DNA from 4 places in the Bacillus sp. es.036 genome. Region 2 is predicted to be linked to each of the others. Evidence: riboswitches for the same ligand, from Rfam matches in the RefSeq annotation. Region 2 holds a riboswitch; each other region holds the start of a gene.
What was found. A riboswitch is a leader RNA that binds a small molecule or an ion and turns the genes downstream of it on or off. The one in region 2 is predicted to bind S-adenosylmethionine.

Region 1 (4,437 bases), 780 kb from region 2:
GTGACCAGCTCGCTTTTTTATTAGCAAATCCAAAAGTGAAAACAACGGTCGAGCCGTACTTTATGGCACGCATTGTTGATGTCGAGAATTTTCTTAAGGAATATCCATTTACATTCAAGTCGGACGAGACTCTTTTTCTCCATATTACAGATGATCAGGCAGAGTGGAACAATGGCAGCTACCTGATCGATTATGAAGGCGTGAGGGTCTTCATGGGAGATAAAGCGAATGCAGCGTGTGCTCATCCACCAAAACGAGGCCTTCGATGTAACATTAATACGCTGACTTCTGTATTGACTGGGTACCAGGACCCTTTCTTTCTTTATGAAGCTGGTTTATTAGAAGGATCAAAGGAAGATGTAACACGGTTGCAACGCATACGTTCCGCAAAGGCGACAAATTTCATGGACTTCTTTTAACCCAAAAACCCCTAATCTCACATATGAGAATAGGGGTTTTATTCGTATGATAACAAAAGTGCTAGAGGTGCTTATATTTCAGAGATATTTTATCTATAGTTCTTTCGTTTGCAATTTCTTTACATTCGGTTACATAGAGCATCAATCCATCCAAATAGGGGTATTCTGTTTATTAACAATTTAGAGACAGAAAGATTAAGACCAACTGAGGCTAGTTATGATGGACGAAGCCTTTTGTAAGGATAACTAATAGAGGTTGAATGAAACTGTAAACGAGAGGCGAGTAAACAATGACACGTATCCTAACATTATTCGTACTGATTCTTATAGCTGGATTATTAAGTGTAGTAAGCGCAAAAGGATGGCCTTCTTCAATGAAGAATGCATCCGAAAAGAGTGAATGGGTCGGTTCATGGACAGCAAGCATGCAGGCTCCTGCTAAAGATGGAAACTCTCATGAAGGATTTAAGGATCAAACAATCAGGTTAATTCTTCGCCCACATATGGAAGGGGAGAAAATGCGGATTCGATTATCCAATGAATTTGGTTCACTCCCTTTATCTATAAAAGAAGTGAGAGTTGCAATATCCAAGGAAGGTGCAAGTATTGATAAGGAGACGGACCAGCTGATTACCTTTGATGGTAAAGAAGCTGTAACGATTCCTCAAGGAGAAACGCAATATAGTGATGCAATTGATTTTCCGGTAAACGCCGATCAAAATATAACGGTTAGTTTGTACGTAGATCGTGAAACTGGCCCAACAACGTGGCATCAGCGTTCAAATCAAACGGTGTATATGTCTGAAGAAGGAAACCATGCCGGAGATGAAAAAGACTCTGCATACACGTCAAAAGAAGAAGCATGGTTCTGGTTAGAACGTTTAGAGGTTGTGCCTGATGAATCTGTAAACGGTTCTGTCGTAGTAATGGGAAGCTCAATTGCAAATGGCAACTATTCCACGTTAAACGCAAACCGCCGTTGGCCTGATTATTTAGCGAATCGTATGAATTCGGAAAACGCTGAGGTAAAAATGTCGGTTTTAAATGCAGGGATTTCTGCCAATCACCTGATTAATAGTGAAGAAGGAAAAGGACAGAACGCCTTTGCGAGATTAGAACGAGATGTGCTTAGCCAAGAAGGAATCAATGGCGTTATTCTACATGAAGGCATTAATGATTTGAGACACTATCCTGAATATGATTCAAAGAAAATCATTAATCGAATGAAGAAAATCATCAAAGCAACTCACGAAAAGGGGCTTCCTATTTATGGAGGTACATTAACACCTTATAAAGATTCTAGTATGTTTACTGAAGAAGGAGAAAAGACGCGCCAGGAAGTGAACGAGTGGATTCGAACGAGCGGAGAATTTGATGCGGTCATTGATTTTGATAAAGCATTGAGAGATCCAAATGATCCAGAAAAGTTTCTCTCGAAGTATGATTCTGGGGATCATTTGCATCCAAATGATAAAGGATATAATAAAATGGCAGATACAGTTGATTTTTCGATATTTAAACAAAAGTAATCCTTGCTAAAAGAACTAATGTTCGCTAAACTTAGGTTATCAACCGAATATACGTTCTCACATCATGGTATGGCTTCCACTTTCTTAGGGGGAGCCATCTTTTTTTGGAGGAGGGAAAGAGAATGGAAAATGAGTACGTGTTGGAGCAAATGGAGAAAGATATGAGGGAAGCGATGACGCGATTTTCAAAAATGAAGAAAAGAAATGGAATGAAGACAATTGTCCAAAGACAAATGCAAGGTAGTCGTCAGTGGAAAAAGGATATTTAGTGAAGCGTCGTTGTTGCTATCCTACCTTGACAAACCGTGAGTAAATTGATATTTTTGTTAAAATATATTTTCTTATCCAGAGAGGTGGAGGGACTGGCCCTTTGAAACCTCAGCAACAGGTCCATTGGATACTGTGCTAACTCCAGCGGGTGATAAACCTGATAGATGAGAGCCTTCGGTTTTATTTTGTCAGTTACGCACTCCATTCGAGTGCGTTTTTTTGTTTTTCTGGATGGAAAAGTAAGGAGAAATAATATGGAAAGCAAACAGGGTTTTAAAAGGGAGATGAAATCAAGACATGTAGTGATGCTCTCACTCGGAGGGGTCATCGGTACGGGATTGTTTTTAAGTTCTGGCTACACGATCCAACAAGCTGGTCCTGTTGGGACGATCCTTTCTTATCTGGTAGGTGCACTTGTCGTTTACCTGGTCATGCTGTGCTTGGGAGAGCTAGCGGTTCATATGCCTGAGACAGGTGCGTTTCATAGCTATGCGGCTCAATACATTGGCGGAGGAACCGGTTATACAGTTGCCTGGTTGTACTGGCTAACCTGGACAGTTGCGCTAGGTTCTGAGTTTACAGCTGCGGGTATGCTCATGCAGAGGTGGTTTCCACTTATTAGTGTATGGATTTGGAGCGGCTTGTTTGTTGCAATGATCTTCATTTTAAATATTTTGACTGTGAAATTTTTTGCGGAGAGTGAGTTCTGGTTTGCCCTTGTAAAGGTTCTGGCTATTGTGTTGTTCATTATTTTAGGTGCGGCAGCAATCGTAGGGTTTATTCCAATGGAATCTGGTGAGAATGCATCGTTATTTGCTAACTTTACAAATGAAGGGATCTTTCCGAACGGGGTATTTGCCATATTAATGACGATGCTAGCAGTGAATTTTGCTTTCTCTGGAACTGAACTCATTGGAATTGCAGCTGGAGAAACAGAAAATCCTGCGAAAACCATACCAAAAGCCATTCGCACCACGTTAGTTCGGCTAATTCTATTCTTTGTCGGTTCAATCTTTATTTTATCAGCTCTTCTCCCAGCATCAGAAGCTGGAGTTCTAGAAAGCCCATTTGTTGCAGTACTTGAAATAATTGGGATTCCATATGCGGCAGATATAATGAATTTTGTTATTCTTACAGCCATTTTATCCGCTGCAAATTCAGGGTTATATGCTTCGTCGAGAATGCTCTGGTCACTTTCAGACAAGCAAATGATTTCTCCTATTTTTGCTAGGCTCAACAAAAATGGTGTCCCTCTTCCTGCTGTGATATTAAGTATGTTAGGCGGAGCACTAGCACTACTTTCAAGCATCATTGCGCCAGATACCGTTTATGTGGTGCTTGTCTCTATTTCCGGGCTTGCTGTTGTCATTGTATGGATGAGTATTAGTGCGTCACAATTTCTTTTTAGAAAGAAATATGTAAAAGAAGGAAAATCCATTAAAAACCTTAGTTATCGAACGCCTTTCTATCCTGTCGTTCCGATTCTAGCCTTCTTGTTATGTTTGGCTTCCTTGATTGGCATTGCTTTTGATCCGACCCAGCGAGTGGCATTGTACTGTGGGATACCGTTTATTGCACTATGTTATGGAAGTTACTATTTAACAAAACGAGTAAAGAAAAGGAGAATAAGTAATGTGGCAGAAACAGAATCCTATTAAGGCAATTTTAGTAGATTATAATTTGGTGATATTGGATGGAGCCCTTGCGACAGAGCTTGAAAAATATGGGTGTAACTTAAATGACCCACTATGGTCTGCGCGCGTTTTGCTTGAAAATCCAGAACTTATCTATCAGGTTCACTTAGATTATTTCCGTGCTGGAGCTGATTGCGCGATAACATCAAGTTATCAAGCTACAATGGAAGGATTAACATCTCGTGGTTTAAGTGAAGGGGAGGCAGTGGAGCTAATAAAGAAAACGGTTTTTCTTGCGCGCCAGGCACGTGATGATTTCTGGGAACAGGAAGGTCAGTTGAATCGCCCAAAACCTTTTATCGCAGCTTCCGTTGGACCTTATGGAGCGTACTTAGCTGATGGCTCGGAGTATCGGGGCGATTACAAGGTTAGCGATGAGGTGCTTACCGAGTTTCATCGTCCGAGATTAGAAGCATTGATTGAGGCAGGTGCTGATGTTTTGGCGTTTGAAACCATTCCGTCTTTTCAAGAAGCGAAAGTTTTAGGTTCCCTATTACAAGAGTTTCCATCCAATTATGCTTGGCT
Region 2 (4,437 bases):
ATTCATGCTTCTTTCAAAATTGATCCTTATTGGAAAGAAATGCTGCTAAATGGTTGGGATGAAGTATCTCGTACGTTGTCCCTTGAAGAAAAGATTAAATTGTATGAAGAAAAACAACTTGTAGGAGAGTGAATGACGTTGGGAATTACCAGGAGAAATATAACGTTCATGTCGTAGAAGCAATGGAGAATTTGCTGGAGGCGGTTCATCGTACCCCGCTTCAGCAATCTACAACGCTCAATGGATTTACAAATAAAGATGTCTTCTTAAAGATGGAGAACCTCCAGCGAACGGGGTCGTTTAAACTACGCGGTGCTTACAATAAGGTTGCCTCTCTAACGGAAATCGAAGCCGCTAGAGGAATCGTTGCCGCTTCAGCAGGTAACCATGCTCAGGGAGTAGCGCTATCTGCGATGGAGCGAGGAATCAAGGCAAAGATCTATATGCCGATTCATACGCCAACAAGTAAAATTGAAGCGACCCGATCTTATGGCGCAGAGGTTGTCCTTGAAGGCGAATCCTATAACGAAGCGTTTAGTGGAGCTGATCGAGAGCGTGTTGAAAAAGGGGCAACATTTGTTCATGCGTTTGACGACCCTGTTGTGATGGCAGGACAAGGAACCGTTGCACTTGAAATGATGCAACAATGTCCTGACTTAGATACGATTCTTGTTCCCGTTGGAGGAGGAGGATTATTAGCAGGAATTGCGCTGGCAATCAAGTCGTTCTTTCCTCACGTCAAAATCATTGGAATCCAGGCTTCGGAAGCATCTGCGACATGGAATCGATTTAAAGGTACTGGTCCTCTCGTTCTTCAATCAGTAAAATCGATTGCCGATGGCATCTCTGTGAAGGAAGCAGGAAAACGAACGTATCCAATTATCGAAGAACTCGTTGACGATATGATGACTGTTTCTGAAGAAGAAATTGCTGCTGCAATCGTCTTTATGCTTGAAAGACATAAGACACTTGTTGAAGGCGCTGGTGCGGCATCTGTCGCTGCTGTCTTGTGTAAATCAAGCCGGTTGGAAGGTAGCAAAATTGGGGCTGTTGTGAGTGGGGGAAATGCTGATCTTGAGAAATTAGCTCTCTACAAACAACTTTCTGAGCGAGCAAAAACCATCAGGCGAATCAGCTGATGGTTTTCTCTTGGCTAATGATAGTGAATATGTTTGATTATTGTGACTTTTTGCTCAGTAATTGACACTCATAAAGTACCATGCTAGAATTCAATTTAGCACTTAACCACAGTAAAGTAATTTTAATTTTATAATCTCTTATTCAGAGAGGTGGAGGGACTGGCCCTATGAAGCCCGGCAACCGTCAAACGACTCGTTTGAAAAGGTGCCAATTCCTGCAAAGCGATTGCTTTGAGAAATGAGAGGAAGACATTGATTGATGACATGCCTTTCTACTCAAAGTAGAAGGGCATTTTTAGAATCATTTTTTAAGTGTTTCGAGGTAAAGAATAAAAGCATGGGACTAAAGTCCTTTTTCAGGAAGCTGGTACAACATGCAAATGCATAAAGGATGTGAGACATGTGATTGAGCTTAAAGGCATTAATAAAACCTTCTTTTCGAAGTCTGGAAAGGTAGAGGCCGTTAAGGATGTTAACCTTTCAGTGAAAAAAGGGGAAATATTCGGTGTTATCGGATACAGCGGTGCCGGAAAAAGTACGCTAATTCGGATGCTCAACCTGCTTGAGAGACCGACGGACGGTACGGTCACGGTGGCAGGAAATAATTTATCCTCTCTTAAAGGAAAAGATCTACGTGCGGCAAGACAGGAAATCGGAATGATCTTCCAGCACTTTAATATTCTTTGGTCAAGAACGGTACGTGATAACATCGCGTTTCCACTCGAAATATCAGGTGTTTCCAAAGAGAAACGAATGAAGCGTGTCGATGAATTAATTAAGCTTGTTGGACTTGAAGGACGAGAAGCGGCTTATCCATCACAGCTAAGTGGGGGACAAAAGCAGCGTGTTGGTATTGCGCGAGCGCTTGCGAATAACCCTAAGGTATTGCTTTGTGATGAAGCAACATCTGCTCTAGATCCTAAAACAACGGATAGCATTCTCGAACTTCTGACAGAAATTAACCAGAAACTTGGTTTAACTATTGTCTTGATTACCCATGAAATGCACGTTATTCGCAAAATTTGTCACCGAGTGGCAGTGATGGAGAACGGTAGAGTAGTTGAGAACGGTTCAGTACTTGAAGTCTTTCATCATCCGCAAGAAGAAATAACAAAAGATTTCGTGAATCAGTTAAGTGAGCCTGAAGAAATGAAGGAATCGATTGCACATCTAGCAGCAAGCCAGGAGGGTGAACTCGTCCAGTTTACGTTCCTCAAAGGTAAAACGGGATCACCACTTGTAACAGAGTTAATTCGTCAGTTTGATATTGAAGTAAACATTATTCAAGGAAAAATCTCTCATACGCAAGATGGCCCTTATGGTAAGTTATCTGTCTTTCTTAAAGGTGAACCGACTGTCGTTGAAAGTGCACTGAAGTATGTTCGTGAGCAAGGAGTAGAAGCGGAGGTGATTACGAATGGTTGAATCACTATTTCCTAATGTGAACTGGGAATCGATGTGGGAAGCTACTATTCAAACAGCTTACATGACGGCAATTTCCGTGCTAGCAACGTTTATTCTCGGTATTCTTCTTGGACTACTATTGTTTCTAACCGGAAGGGGAAACATATGGGAGAACAAGTTTGTTAATAGCATTATTGCTGGAATCGTAAACTTATTCCGCTCGATCCCGTTTATCATTTTAATCATTCTACTCATTCCGCTTTCTGTTTACATTATTGGAACGATGCTTGGAGCGAATGCAGCTCTTCCAGCCCTTATTGCAGGTGCGGCACCATTTTATGCGCGAATGGTTGAAATTGCTCTTCGGGAAGTGGATAAAGGAGTGATTGAAGCATCTCAGTCAATGGGGGCATCAAACGGGGAGATTATATTTAAAGTTCTCCTTCCTGAAGCAATGCCAGCCCTCATTTCGGGTATTACCGTAACGGCGATTGCACTTGTAAGCTACACCGCAATGGCTGGTGTGGTTGGTGCAGGGGGACTTGGGAACCTCGCTTACCTTGAAGGTTTCCAAAGAAATAATCCTGACGTGACGCTCGTTGCGACAGTTTTAATATTGGTTATAGTTGCGATTCTTCAAATTGCTGGAGATTTAGCAACAAGAGTGATAGATAAACGATAATAAAAGGAGAGAATAACATGAAGAAATTTTTATCCCTATTTGCAGTACTTACTCTTGCAGTGCTTGCAGCGTGTGGCAACAATGGTGGGAACAGTGAAGGATCTGGAGAAGCTGAAGATTCAAAGAAAATCGTAGTAGGTGCTTCAAACATTCCACATGCTGAAATTCTTGAAGAAGCAAAACCGATGCTTGAAGAAAAAGGTGTAGAGCTAGAAGTTAAAACGTTCCAGGATTACATTCTACCGAATAAGACGCTAGCGAACGGTGAATTAGATGCAAACTACTTCCAAACCATTCCTTATATGGAGTTGCAAATGGAAGAAAACGATAATTATGATTTTGTTAACGCTGGAGGCATTCACATTGAACCAATCGGTGTTTATTCACAAGATTATAAGAGCTTAGATGAGCTTCCGGATGGTGCTCAGATCATTATGAGTAACTCTGTTTCTGACCATGGACGTATGCTTTCTTTACTTGAAGCTCAAGGACTTATCACACTAAAAGAAGGCGTGAAGGCTTCTGATGCAACAGTAGAAGATATTGCAGAAAATCCTAAAAACATTGATTTTAAAACAGACGTAGAAGCTTCACTTCTTCCGCAGATCTACCAGCAAGGTGAAGGCGATGCGGTTATGATCAACACAAACTATGCGATCGATGCGGGTCTAAACCCTCAAGAAGATGCGATTGCTCTTGAAGATTCCGACTCACCTTACGTGAACGTGATTACTGTCAATAAAGGTGATGAAGATAACGAAGCGATTCAAGCATTAGTTGAGGTTCTACATTCTGATGAAATTCAGAGCTTTATTGAAGAAGAATATGATGGTGCTGTCGTACCAGTAGACGAATAAGAAAAAAGGTTCTCCGTCATTTGACGGAGAACCTTTTTTTAATGCTGGAATACTGGCTTCATTGCTTCTTTTAACGTTTTGGCAGAGTGGTGCAATTGATCTAACTCAGTTTGATCAAGATCAAGTTCAATAATTTCGCGTATGCCGTTGTTGTTCACAATCGCAGGTACGCCGATATACAAATCATCTAAACCATACTCACCTTCAAGGAGCGTAGACACAGTAAGGATTGAGTTTTCATTTCGAATAATCGCTCGCGTTAACCTTACAAGCCCCATTGCAATGCCGTAGTATGTCGCTCCCTTACGATTAATAATATGATAAGCGGCATCGCGCACATTAACAAAGAGTTCCT
Region 3 (4,437 bases), 1.4 Mb from region 2:
TTGTCTAATAGCGCTTTACGAATTCTTTGTTTTACTGTAGCAGCCATCTTTACTCCTGCTCTGCCCATTAAGTAAGATAAGAATGGTCGCAACATCAACACAAGTAACAAACTAATAAGAAAAGGCACGTTTTCTTCAAAGGCTGTTTTATCAACAAAAACGTTGTTTACAATTTCTACTGTAAGAAAGGCCTGTGCAATAATTGAAGCACCTATTAAAAGCGCGCCTAAAATCATCAAGAGGTGCGTAATTTTAAAATCTGAACCATATGCTTTAAGCTCGTTCTTCACCTTATCCCCACCTTCATCTCAATCACAAACGCACGTTTGTGAAATACTTCACATTAAGCGTTATGTTAATTGTACGACTTATCTAAGTAAGAATCAAATACTTTGCTGATTTCGATTTGACAATTAAATGAATGGGGATTAGCCATTATGATTTCCCTCTCTTCTTTATGTATTTGCTATAATAAAAGAAGTGAATAATGAAATGGAGGATTCGCGTGGAACAGGAACCAGAGTACGGAAAGACACGTAAAGAGACGCATAACCAGAATAAAGTAAAAAAACTATTTACGCGCATAAGGTTGCCTGTACAGTCTTTTTTTAATGCGAGTTGGAAAGGCGCTTCCTATGGTGCCACATTAATCACAATGCTTCTAATCTTCGCCATCGGTTTTGATTTTCATACTGGACTCGGAAAATTAGTAGATCTCTTTCTTTTCTTTCTAATAGCTATTATTGGAACATGGGTAGCCGTGAAAATGGGAGAATGGTTTATAAAAAGAGTTAAAAAACTTCCTACTCTTTTCATCGCTAGTTTAGGTATTTCCCTTACAATCACGATTTACACGTTAGATCAATTTCGCAGTCTTGAGAACATTCTCCCCCTTGCCTATCTCTTAGTTGCTATTGGCGTTATTACTGGAGTACTGTTTGGATACCCGCTAACTACTGGATTGAAGAAACCACTTTCAATCATCATGCTACTTTTAGGGGTTTTCGTAACAGGCATTTTTTGTTACTGGCTATTTACCCCTGGTACCATGGATGAGCGCCTCGCCAACACCGTTGAGCCATTTTCCACCGTCAGTCAAAACCCATCGGAATATGGTGCGCTTGAAGTAAATACGTTTACATACGGAAGTGGAACTGATAAGCAACGAGACGAATTCGGTAATGAAGTCGACCTCCAAACAAGGTCCGTTAATGCTTCAAGCATGATTGGAGAATGGTCTAAAGAACGGGAATGGTTTTGGGGTTTTAAAGATGCTAACGTTCCACTAAATGGCCGTGTATTTATGCCAGAAGGTGAAGGTCCTTTCCCACTCGTTCTTATCGTACATGGAAATCATAAAATGGAAGATTTTTCAGATCAAGGCTACAATTATTTAGGAGAGCTGCTTGCAAGTAGAGGGTTTTTAACCATATCAGTTGATGAAAATTTCTTCAACTCTTCTTGGTCAGGCGGTGTATCAGGAGATATTAATGGCCGAGCCTGGTTATTACTAAAACACATTGAAGAAATTGAATCGTTATCGACACAACAAGATACCCAATTTTTCAATAAAGTTGATATGGATCACATTGCGTTAATTGGTCACTCTCGCGGGGGGCAAGCAGCTATCCTTGCGACAAAATTCAATGAACTCGATCGCTATCCAAACAATGCTAACATGCGTTTTGACTTTAACTACAAGATTGAAACCGTAATTGCACTGGCTCCAACCGATTATCAAACTCTCTCTGATCGTAAAATTGAAGTTGATGATGTAAATTACTTATTACTTGGTGGTTCTTATGATAGTGACTTATCTGAATTTGAAGGAGATCGCCAATATAACGGTATTCAATTAACAGGTAGCGAAAATGCGATGAAATCGTCTCTTTATATTGATGGTGCTAATCATGGACAATTTAACACCACCTGGGGAGAAAATGATACGTACTTCCCTTTTACATTACTATTAAATAAACAGCCTTTACTTGAAGGCGATGAGCAGCGTCAGATTGCAAGCACTTACGTATCCGGTTTTCTAGAGGCAACTCTTCATGAAGATGATCGTTATCAGCCAATGTTTGAGGATTACCGCTATGCACTTGAGTGGTTACCCAAGACAACTTATATTAGTAAATACGAAGATCCGTCCTACCATATATTCAGTGACTTTGAGGAAGATGTGAACGTGCTAACCGCAACATCACCTTTTATTGATATAGAAGCCAATAGCTTTATTCAGTGGTATGAAGGGGAACTTGAATTTCGTAGAGATAAGGAAAGAGGAACTCACGGTGTGTTTTTGAAATGGGATCAATCCTATTCAAAAAATGCATCTTACTCACTAGATCTCACGAAACCGTTACAAGATCCATATCATTTCACACCGAATAGCGCACTAACATTTACTGCAGCAAACGTATCGGAAGCAGAAGATCAACAGCCGGTTGATTTTAGGGTAACTGTAAGCTCAGCCAACGGTGAGTCATCCAGCGTATTGTTAAGTGATATTATGCCAATGCACGGGGCACTCCCTATTCAGCATACGAAAACAAATTTTTTTGAAGAACGGCGTTACGGTGAACCTACCGAACCCGTACTCCAAACGTTTAACATTCCGATACAACTTTTCAAGAAGGAAAACAGATTTGTGAAGCTAGATGAGATCGACTCCATCACGTTTGAGTTTAACGCCTCTCCAAAAGGAAAGATTTTTCTTGATCAAATCGGTGTAAACCAACCAAACTAAAAAAGCTTTTCCTCATACTATTGAGGAAAAGCTTTTTTGTGTTACGAAATTTTACAAGAAGACTGTCCACGCTTAGCAAGATAACTTTGGTGATATTCGTCTGCACGATAAAATGAAGTGATCGGAACAATTTGAGTAACAACATGTTTCTTAAAACGCCCTGAACGCTCAAGATTTTCTTTTGCAATTAATGCAATTTCTGCCTGCTCATTAGAATGGAAAAAGATCGCTGAGCGATAGCGGGTTCCGATATCTTCTCCCTGTTTATTTAAAGAAGTTGGGTTATGATTTTCAAAAAACACTTCCACGAGCTCTTCATAAGAAATGAGGGAAGGATCGTATTCAACTTGCACGGATTCTGCATGACCTGTTAACTCAGAATAAACATCTTCATACGTAGGGTTAATTGTTTCACCACCAGTAAATCCTGCTGTTGTCGAAATAACGCCGTTTAATTGTTGAAATAGTGCTTCTACACCCCAAAAGCACCCTGCTGCAAATGTTGCTTGCTCCACTTTGACCACTCCGTTTCCAGTTATCGTATTGATTTTTTCAGATCGATCATATATGTTTTCCAGTTCATTTAGTGTTAACATATAAAGCTGTTTGGCACCCTTCTTATAGATTCCTTTTTGGAGAAGGGTCTTAATAAGTTGCTGTTTTCTAGTTTCGTTATCCATTAGTGTATGCAAGATCGTTCACTCCCTCTACTAAAACAATTTTCCAGATGAGGATGCATACAAAAAACCCTCATCTGCCCGAACAGAAGAGGGTTTGGATATACCGAGCCTCTTCTCATTTTCCGACTTTCGCCGCAGGAATTGGCACGGTTCCGCATGAACAAAATGTTCATTGGTCCGTTGCCGAGGTATCTAAGGGCCAGTCCCTCCACCTCTCTGAATAAGAAGATCCTTTAAACAAAGGATTATTAAGTTAATCTCAATAATAAATGGTATTAAAACAGTTGTCAATAGAAAAGTGCTCAAGCTAAATCACAAAAGAAATAATAAAATATCCTACTGCAGCCGTCCCTGCTGCAATAAGTGCAGGAGTTAGTTTAAATTTAGCATATGTCATCGGGTTTAACTTTAAAATTCTCGCTATTGTATTCGTATTATCACTTAACGGTGAAGAAAAAGCTCCAAATGTACCGCTCGCAAATACGGCTCCAATGACGAGAGGAAGATCGGTTCCGGTTGAATGACCAAGCGAAATACCAAGCGGCATTAAAATCCCCCAAGTTCCCCACGACGAACCAATGAAATAAGAAATAAACGCACCAACAAGAAACAAAACAGGCGGAACGAATAACGATGGAATCCAATCAAGATTAGATGTGACAAATGTTGAAAATCCAAGCGCTTCAGTTGAGGCAGCGAGCCCCCACACAACCGTTAACAATATGATCACCGGCATCATTTCATTTCCTCCTTCAATAAAGAAAGTCACGAGTTCCTTTAAGGAGAAACGCTGGAATAAATAAAAAAGGAATGTAAGTAGCACCGTTGTTAATAGAGCAAATACCATGGCATCAAGCACATCCGCCTCAATGAATGCTTGAAGTAAGGAGGTAAAGCCTTTTTCATACCCACTCCAATACGTAAGAAAAAGAGTTAACAGTATGACTCCTCCAAGCGGCAGTAATAAGTTGAACGGCTTTTTTGGAAGGTCTTTTGCTACGGCTGGAT
Region 4 (4,437 bases), on a different contig from region 2:
TCGATATAGAAAAGCGCCCGACGAACACTCACGGTCGCTTTCTTTTAGTTTACACTTTCTTTCTCTTCATAAGGGTGGGCAACCCAGCCTGATGGGTCAATAAATAGACGAACAGCTACAACCTGACGATCATCCATTAATGTAAAGAAATGCGGTGTATCCACTGGAACAGAAATCACATCGCCTGGATCTAATTCAACATCAAAATATCCGACGCTTCCTTTGATCACAAAAATCCCATGGCCAGCGGTAATTGCTCTTACTTCATCCTCCGTATGGACGTGCACTTGTTCGAATTTCTTCAGAATGACATCTAGGTCTGGCGTTTCTTCAGAAAGAGCCACCACATCCCAGTTTCCGTATCCATTGCGTTCAGCTAGCGAACGAATTTCTTCATTAAATACAGTTAAAATTTCATTTTTTTGTTCTTCTGTTACAGTGCAATTACCTCTTAATTGTTCAGGGAGCTTTTCTACCTGCCACTGTTCATAAAGAACACCTTCTTGTTGTAGAAATGCACTTACAGCATCCCTTCCTTCAATTACTTCACCTGTATTTCTCACTTTAATAACCGCCATTTTTTCTTCCTCCCTCGCTTAGCTTACTACAGATTGAAAGTTTCTTAATTTAAGATGATAACTAAATAAAAACTCAAATGCTTCGAGATACTTTTTGGCTTCAAAACCATCGCGTCCCCATACCGTAATACCATGATTTTTCATTAATACAGCTTTCGTTTCTTTAGTGATAACATGAACAACATCCTGAGCAAGTAAAGAAAGGTCACTGGAGTTATCAATGATTGGAACGGATATTCGATCATTTTGTCCCCAGAGCCCAAATGCTTTTATTAATTCAACACCCTGAAAAGTAACCTCACCCTCTGTACGAAAAAGTTCAGAAATCACATTGTTATCTACTGTGTGGACGTGCAAACAACATCCTGCATTTGTTTTTTGATAGATGGCCTGATGAACAATTGTTTCAGCAGATGGTTTTAAAGAAGTTTTTTCGATTGCCTGTCCATCACGGTCGACCAATATGAAATCTTCTTCCGTTCGTTTTCTTTTATCTTTACCACTTGTGGTAACAAGAAACTGTAGCGGCTCCTCACTTACTTTGATTGAGAGATTGCCGCTTGTTCCTGGAAACCAATCACGAGCTGCTAACTCATCTTTGATATCAGCGAGTTCGTTCCAACGTTTCTGTACGAGACTCATCATACCCCTCCTTTTCTTCCCTCAATTTTCGAACGATATCATGGAACGACTCAAACGGAACTGCAGGAATGGATAGTTCTTTACACTTCTTTGCTAAGTAATCTCTTGCAAAGACTTGATCTGCCCGTTTAGCTGCCTCTAGATCCGTTATAGAGTCACCGATCACAATTTTTCGGTATGTATCTCCATCAAACTTTTTTAAGATGCCTGGCTTGCAGCATCCGCAATCGTTTGTACAATCATCATCACAAGAGTATGGCCAAGTAATCGTGATCGTTTCGTTCGTAAAATCGCTCCCATTGCAGAAAATGTTCTCTTCTGGTATTTCAAATGGGTTTAGAAGCGGATAGACAAAAAAATCAATTCCTCCGCTTACAACGTAAAGCTGGATTCCTTCTCGTTTTGTATAATGAACAAACTCGGCAAATCCCTGTCTAATCTCGGTTGTAGCTAATAAATAATCAAGCAAATCCTTCTTTCGACTGGAAGGAATCAAATGAAACATCTGCCCCACTCCTTCCCGAATGGATAGGTTCTGCGCTAAAATATTGTCTTTTATTTGCTCCCATTCTTTCGGAGCAAAACGTTTCATTAAGGAAACGATATTATCACTATTTGTAATCGTGCCATCAAAATCACAAAATATAATCGGCTTTTTCATCGAACCACCTCTGTGCTCCCCCACTTTGTAAGTGCCTGGTGAAGTGCCTCACTATTAAGCGATGCCTCTTCGAGAGTTTGATTTGTTAGAACAGCTTCAATCGCAGCTCGGAATGCTTTTCCTCCAGAAGCGGCTCCTCCTGGATGACCGTGCACGCCTCCTCCTGCATTAATAACGCTATCCTTTCCAAAGTCCTGAAGTAAAAGTGGGACCAATCCTGGATGGATGCCTGCTGAAGGAACCGGAAATGTCTTATTCAGTTGATTCTCTTCCGTCAGAGCTAAGGCTGTTGCGAGCGCTTCGTTTCGATCTAACGCCACGCTTCCGTAAGGGGAAGGAAAAAGAGAGAAATCAGCACCAGCGGTTCGAAGTAATTTTCCAAGTAACAGGGAATAACTTATGCCATAAGTGCTCGATGCAGCCATAGCCCCTGAAAAAGAAGGATGAGCCATGATCGGAACCGAGATATCCTTATCCTCAGCAAGAGACTGAAGGACATCTAAACCATATGTAAAAACGTTAAACAACAGGGCATCAGCCCCTAATTCAATCGCGCGTTTTGCTCGATCTTTCAGAATGTCCGTTCTTCCGGTTAAGTTAACCGCATATCGTGTGCGTTTCCCTGTCACTTCTGACGTCTGATCCAGCACTTTTTTTAAAACAGGGACGCGCTTTTCAAGAGGAGATAACTCATTTTCAAAAAGAATTTCATCATCTTTTACGAAATCAACTTTACCAAGGGCTTGTGCCTGCATTTGTTGTTCTAACTCATGCAATGGCTTTCCAATCACCCCTTTAAAAATACTCATGACAAGTGGTCGATCATGCACATCTGCAAGTTTGCGGATGCCTTCTATCCCATGCCCCGGCCCCGGAAAGGCTTGAAGCAACTCATCCGAAAACTCTAAATCAATGAGTTTTATTTCTCCATCAAGAGAAAGTTTGCCGAAAACGGTTGTTAAAATCGCCGGTATATCAGCACTGAAATTAATCGCTGGATAGGAGATAACAATGATCCCTTTACCTTCTCTCTCCTCCACCCTAACGACTTCTCCTTTATGTTTTTGTAACTGTTCTTTTTCTAATAACGGTAGATTCGTCCATGTGCCAACGGTTAATCCGAGAGCGATCGATTCGGCACGCTGGGCTAATTGATGATCATTATTTACAAGATAGGTAGCTATAAGACGGCTCATCACGTTCATTCCTTTCAGTCTTTACCTTTCAATTTTCGCTCATCACACAAAAAAGACCCCTTCACGAGGAAGAGGTCTTTATCACCATGCTCTTCCTCTTATCTTCCAGCTTTTGCTGCGAGAATTAGCACCGTGTCTTTAAGAAAACTTAAAAATCGGTTGCCGGGCTTCAAAGGGCTCGTCCCTCCACCTCTCTGGATAAGAGTTTGCAATTATTCGTTTTTAGTAATTGATTTGAATTATGCCAGACGCAAGAAATTCTGTCAAACTGTTTTTTAATTTTTCTGAATCAAAAGAGATTAAGAGACTTAATTCGTTCCACCGCTTCTCTTAGCTTATCTTCAGACGTTAATAGCCCCACTCGTACATAGCCCTCACCATATTCACCAAACCCGTTGCCAGGTGCGACAACAATTTGGACGCTTTCAAGTAAGTAATCTGCAAAGCTTTCTGAAGTAAAGGATTCAGGTACTTTTAACCAGGCGAAAAACGATCCCGCAGGAGAAGTGACATTCCAGCCAATGTCATGGAGTCCTTGAATGAGAACATTTCGTCTCGACTCATACGTATCGCGAAGGTCTTCTACACACTGCTGCGATCCAAGCAAAGCTTCAGCTGCGGCTTCTTGCACCGCACTAAATAGACTAACGTAAAAATGATCCTGAAGGAGATTGATGCTCTCAACAACAGATTGATTTCCGACTGCAAATCCTACACGCCATCCCGCCATATTATATGTTTTTGAAAGGGTATAGATTTCAATTCCATTGTCTTTTGCACCCCCTGTTTCCAAAAAGCTAATCGGTCGCTCGCCATCAAACCCGATCGCACCGTAAGCGAAATCATGCACAACACAAATATCATTCGTCTCTGCAAAACTGACTGTTTCCTCAAAAAAGCGCTTCGTTGCAACAGCTGCAGTTGGGTTGTTTGGATAATTTAAAAACATCATTTTCGCTTTTTTTAATGAATCCTCTGGAATCGCATCATAGTCTGGTAAGAAATGATTCTCCTCAAGCAACGGCATCATTTGCATATCCGCTTCAGCCATCGCGACACCTGACCAATAATCGGGATATCCAGGGTCTGGAACGAGTGCCACATCACCTTTATTTAGTAAACATTGACTGACCTCGACAAGGCCTGCTTTTCCACCGAAAAGAACGGCAACTTCCTTCTCTGGATCAAGCTTCACTCCAAATTCTCGCTCATAGAAATCAGCAGCCGCCTGCTTCAAAAAAGGCTGTCCTCGAAATGGCGGATATTTGTGATAGGTGGGATTTTCAGCTGCCTTCTGCAAGGACTTGATAATATGATCAGGTGTTGGCTGATCAGGATTTCCCTGTCCAAGATTAATCAT

Region 1: it holds a riboswitch for S-adenosylmethionine, as region 2 does, so the genes downstream of both, mmuP (S-methylmethionine permease) here and ATG70_RS13830 (methionine ABC transporter ATP-binding protein) in region 2, are expected to answer to the same signal.
Region 3: it holds a riboswitch for S-adenosylmethionine, as region 2 does, so the genes downstream of both, msrA (peptide-methionine (S)-S-oxide reductase MsrA) here and ATG70_RS13830 (methionine ABC transporter ATP-binding protein) in region 2, are expected to answer to the same signal.
Region 4: it holds a riboswitch for S-adenosylmethionine, as region 2 does, so the genes downstream of both, ATG70_RS22000 (2,3-diketo-5-methylthiopentyl-1-phosphate enolase) here and ATG70_RS13830 (methionine ABC transporter ATP-binding protein) in region 2, are expected to answer to the same signal.

What each region holds. Positions count from the first base shown of each region.
Region 1 is NZ_PDIZ01000001.1:3,499,664-3,504,100, reverse strand. It holds gene ATG70_RS17605 (GNAT family N-acetyltransferase) at 1-419, shown strand, start outside; gene ATG70_RS17600 (SGNH/GDSL hydrolase family protein) at 710-1,948, shown strand; gene ATG70_RS22620 (hypothetical protein) at 2,071-2,217, shown strand; SAM riboswitch class I at 2,287-2,389, shown strand; gene mmuP (S-methylmethionine permease) at 2,473-3,876, shown strand; gene mmuM (homocysteine S-methyltransferase) at 3,851-4,437, shown strand, end outside.
Region 2 is NZ_PDIZ01000001.1:2,715,267-2,719,703, reverse strand. It holds gene leuD (3-isopropylmalate dehydratase small subunit) at 1-132, shown strand, start outside; gene ilvA (threonine ammonia-lyase) at 129-1,139, shown strand; SAM riboswitch class I at 1,275-1,384, shown strand; gene ATG70_RS13830 (methionine ABC transporter ATP-binding protein) at 1,542-2,564, shown strand; gene ATG70_RS13825 (methionine ABC transporter permease) at 2,557-3,225, shown strand; gene ATG70_RS13820 (MetQ/NlpA family ABC transporter substrate-binding protein) at 3,243-4,082, shown strand; gene ATG70_RS13815 (L-lactate dehydrogenase) at 4,121-4,437, opposite strand, start outside.
Region 3 is NZ_PDIZ01000001.1:1,335,871-1,340,307, reverse strand. It holds gene cydD (thiol reductant ABC exporter subunit CydD) at 1-290, opposite strand, end outside; gene ATG70_RS06985 (hypothetical protein) at 506-2,749, shown strand; gene msrA (peptide-methionine (S)-S-oxide reductase MsrA) at 2,791-3,441, opposite strand; SAM riboswitch class I at 3,542-3,656, opposite strand; gene ATG70_RS06975 (Na+/H+ antiporter NhaC family protein) at 3,737-4,437, opposite strand, start outside.
Region 4 is NZ_PDIZ01000003.1:615,463-619,899, reverse strand. It holds gene ATG70_RS22015 (acireductone dioxygenase) at 45-578, opposite strand; gene ATG70_RS22010 (methylthioribulose 1-phosphate dehydratase) at 597-1,220, opposite strand; gene ATG70_RS22005 (2-hydroxy-3-keto-5-methylthiopentenyl-1-phosphate phosphatase) at 1,183-1,881, opposite strand; gene ATG70_RS22000 (2,3-diketo-5-methylthiopentyl-1-phosphate enolase) at 1,878-3,077, opposite strand; SAM riboswitch class I at 3,173-3,282, opposite strand; gene ATG70_RS21995 (pyridoxal phosphate-dependent aminotransferase) at 3,367-4,437, opposite strand, start outside.